2 regions of the Colwellia sp. Arc7-D genome follow, and region 1 is predicted to be linked to the other one. Evidence: predicted binding sites of a transcription regulator. Region 1 holds the regulator's gene; the other holds the start of a gene.
The links. The regulator MetJ, encoded in region 1, represses methionine synthesis genes. The targets are predictions, from matches to a motif close to TAGACGTCTAGACGTCTA.
Positions count from the first base shown of each region.

Region 1 (2,212 bases):
GATTGAGCAAGGGTGAAAAACTTTAATTTATCGAACAATACTTTCACCGCTTCAACGCCCCCTTTAATCTCAAAGCTCATCATGGCGCCAAAATCATATTGCTGCTTTTTAGCTAATTCATGTTGTGGGTGATCGCTCAAGCCTGGAAAATATACTTGTTCTACCGCTGAATGCTGTTGCAAAAACGCTGCGACAGCATTAGCGTTAATTTGATGTTGTTTCATCCGAATAGGTAAGGTCTTTAAGCCACGTAAAGCTAAGTAACTGTCGAATGCTGAGCCTGTTATGCCGATACAGTTTGCCCACCAAGCAAGCTCTTCACCTAATGCTTGTTCTTTGGCAACTAAAACGCCGCCAACGACATCACTATGACCATTGATATATTTAGTTGTTGAGTGAAAAACAATATCAGCACCTAACAATAGTGGTTGCTGTAACGCCGGTGATAAAAAGGTGTTATCAACAGCGACTAAAGCGCCTACGTTATGGGCTTGTATGGTTATCGCGGCAATGTCGACCAAACGTAAAAGCGGATTACTAGGAGACTCAAGTAAGACTAACTTAGGTTTTTTGGCAAGCGCTTCGCTTAATGCTGTTTGATCGTTTTGATCAACAACCACTAAGTTAAATTGCCCACGTTTGGCCAGGTGCGTAAATAATCGAAAACTGCCCCCGTAACAATCATGAGGGATCACTACTGTGTCTTCGGTATTAAGCAACTGGCAAATTAGATGAACGGCCGACATACCTGTACTTGTGACAATACCAACCGCACCTTGTTCTAATTCAGCAATAGCACGGGCAAATGTTGCGCGCGTTGGATTACCCGTACGTGAATAGTCAAACTGACGCTTTTCATTGAAACCTTTCAATGCATAGGTACTTGAAAGATGAAGAGCTGGAATAACAGCGCCATGGTGTTGGTCACTGTTTATACCGGCTCGAACAGCGGTAGTGGCTATTTTTTTCTCGCTCATGTGAACTCCAGATTGGATATTTTCTATATAGATGTTTGGACGTCTATCAATCTAAACGCTTTAAAGTGTGCGGTCAAGAACTTTAGACATCTAAACTTCTACACATTCGTTATTGACTCACGCCCCACAACCAGTAAAATCAGCTAGTAAGATAAAACTTATCGCAAACTGGTACACCAGAACAGCAATTTCTAAGTTTATCGCAATTAATTAAGCATAGAGGAATATTCATGGCAGAGTGGAATGGCGAGTATATTAACCCTTACGCCGAACACGGCAAAAAAAGTGAGCAAGTAAAAAAAATAACCGTGTCTATCCCTTTACGTGTGTTAAAAGTACTAACTGATGAACGTACACGCCGACAAGTAAATAACTTGCGCCATGCAACCAACAGTGAACTATTATGTGAAGCGTTTTTACACGCATTCACTGGCCAACCGTTACCTGACGATAGTGATTTGGCTAAAGACAACACACAAAAATTACCAGCAAGTGTTCGCAGAGCGTTAGAAGCACAAGGTGTAACTGACTTTAGTGAATACGAAACTGACATGGAAGAAGAAACAGAAGATTAATGGGATATAAACTATTAGGTTTATAAATGACAAAAGGCGCTTAAAGCGCCTTTTTTATTATCTGAAGTATTTACTGGTGAAATTCATTTTTAAATCTACCAAGTTGCATCATTTAATTGTAGTAAATCCCACTTCGTTCCATATAAGTCCTTAAACACGACTACTGTGCCATATTCTTCAACCCGAGGCTGTTCTGTAAACTCAACACCTTGGCTTTTCATGTGTTCATAGTCTCGCCAAAAGTCATTGGTTTGTAGAAATAAAAAAACTCGTCCGCCGGCTTGGTTACCAATTGATTGTTGCTGCTGATCATTACTCGCTTTCGCCAATAATATATTAGTCCCTTCAGCGTTCGGAGGTGAAATTTGTACCCAGCGTTTTCCGCCGCCCAAATCGGTATTTTCAACGAGTTCGAAGTTCAATTTTTGGGTATAAAATTTAATTGCATCATCGTAATCTTCAACCACTAAGGCAATGTTAGATATGCGTTGTTTAATTGCTTTTGTCATATACTCTGCTCTACTGCCTTGCTTGTAAATTTACTCTGGAGTTTTTTTCAGCATACATATCATTCTAAAGTTGTTGATAAATAGTTTTCAAAAACCGAAGAAATCCATTGTCTGTATTTAATAAGCTTTTAAAATCAAAAAAGACGTCAAT
Region 1 covers NZ_CP028924.1:349,117-351,328, reverse strand. Annotated here, with positions in the region: gene metB (cystathionine gamma-synthase) at 1-977, opposite strand, end outside; gene metJ (met regulon transcriptional regulator MetJ) at 1,208-1,552, shown strand; gene DBO93_RS01495 (VOC family protein) at 1,648-2,061, opposite strand.

Region 2 (2,212 bases), 870 kb from region 1:
TGTTCACGAACTAGTTCGACTAAACGCTCTTCAGATACTTTGCCTGTGCCAAAACTATCAATTGAAATTGACGTTGGCTCAGCAACACCAATAGCGTAAGAAATTTGAATCTCACAACGATCAGCCAAGCCAGCAGCAACAATATTTTTAGCGACATAACGACCTGCATAAGCCGCACTACGATCAACTTTTGATGGATCTTTACCTGAGAAAGCACCACCACCATGACGAGCCATGCCGCCATAGGTATCAACAATAATTTTACGACCTGTTAAGCCACAATCACCAACCGGGCCACCAATAACAAAACGGCCAGTAGGGTTGATATGGTATTTAGTGTCTTTAGTTAACAATTCTGCAGGTAACACATGCTTAATGATGTTTTCCATTACCGCATCATGTAAATCTTGCTGTTTGATGTCTGGGTTGTGTTGTGTAGACAAAACAACCGTATCAATCGCTACCGGTTTGTTATCTTCATATATAAAAGTAACTTGGCTTTTTGCATCTGGACGTAACCAAGGCAATATACCTGACTTACGTGCTTCAGCTTGGCGTTCAACTAAACGATGCGAGTAGTATAATGGCGCAGGCATTAATGTTTCAGTTTCGTTGGTTGCATAACCAAACATTAAACCTTGATCACCAGCACCTTGGTCTTCTGGCTTAACGCGATCAACACCTTGAGCAATTTCTGGTGATTGTTGACCAATTAAATTCATAATGCCACAGGTTTCGCCATCAAAGCCTACGTCTGAAGAAGTGTAACCAATTGCTGAAATAACATCGCGGGTAATACGTTCTAAATCAACCCAGGCAGTAGTTGAAACTTCACCTGAAATAATAGCAACACCAGTTTTTACCATAGTTTCACAAGCAACACGTGCGTGCTTGTCTTTAGCAATAATAGCATCTAAAACCGCATCAGAAATTTGATCGGCTATTTTATCTGGATGTCCTTCTGACACTGACTCAGAAGTAAAAAGGTGTGTAGACATAAACCCTCTGTAAAAATTAACTGAAAAACAATCTTATACCAACCTAACTTTGTAATGAGCTACTTAGTGCTAACGGTAAAATTGGTATGAGTCTTTAATGGCGACATTCTAACTGTTAAACAAACTTATTCCTAGAATTATTTACGCCTAGATGGCTAAACGTCCTTAATAAAGCTATTGTTTTTAAAATAAGTGTAACGGTTATTTGCCAGTTGATGGGATTTTAGTCTTTAAAATCAGTAGCTAATATATGGTGTGTTATCAATCGGGTTAAGGATAGCTATTCAATTGCAATGATTGCTGCCAAATGTGGGTAAAAAGCGCTTGTTGCATGTCACTGTGTTTTGAACTGTAAAAACGGGTTGTGCCTATCTTATCGCTTGGGTTAATAAGGTTATGCAGGGCTAATTGTCGCTGTAATTGCTCGGTAACAGGTAATGCGGTTTCCATTATAATAACGTTTGCACCACATATTTTATTAATGATGCCTTTAACCAAAGGATAATGAGTACAACCGAGCACAAAAGTGTCGACTCCTTTATCTAGCAATGGTTGCAGATATTTACTGAGTAATAATTCACACTCAGGTGAGTTTTTCTTATCTTGTTCAATAAGTTCAACTAAGCCAGGGCAGGGTTGAATAATAACTTCGCTGTTATGACTGTATTGCGCTACTAAAGTTAAAAAGCGCTGATTTTCAGCGGTTGCTTTAGTCACTAAAATAGCCACTTTTTTATTCTTGCTTAGATTTACCGCAGGTTTAATAGCCGGCTCAACACCGATAACAGGAATGGAAATGTTTTTACGTAGTTGATCGATAGCGTTTACGGTCGCAGTATTGCAAGCAACAACAATCGCCTTAGCATTGCGTTCAATAAACCAGTAAGCAATTTCATTTACACGCTGTTGAATAAATTCAGCTGTTTTATCGCCATAGGGGGCATGTAAAGTATCGGCAACATAAAGTAAATTTTCATTAGGTAAGTGATGATTTATACATTGAGCTATAGATAAGCCGCCAACGCCAGAGTCAAATATCGCAATAGGATCAGTATTAGTTGTTTGTGGCTTACTTTTCAATGTTGCACTCGCTTATATATCTGTTTTAATTTGCTTGGGCATTTAGTAAACAAAGCTAAGGTAAAGGTATTGATAATGCTAACAAGTATATTATCAAGAGGTAAATCAGGTCTATACATATTTTGAGAGCGTTA
Region 2 covers NZ_CP028924.1:1,216,998-1,219,209, forward strand. Annotated here, with positions in the region: gene metK (methionine adenosyltransferase) at 1-998, opposite strand, end outside; gene murI (glutamate racemase) at 1,269-2,078, opposite strand.
Region 2: metK (methionine adenosyltransferase) is a predicted target of MetJ. The motif match lies at 1,147-1,164, and genes of this name have one in related genera.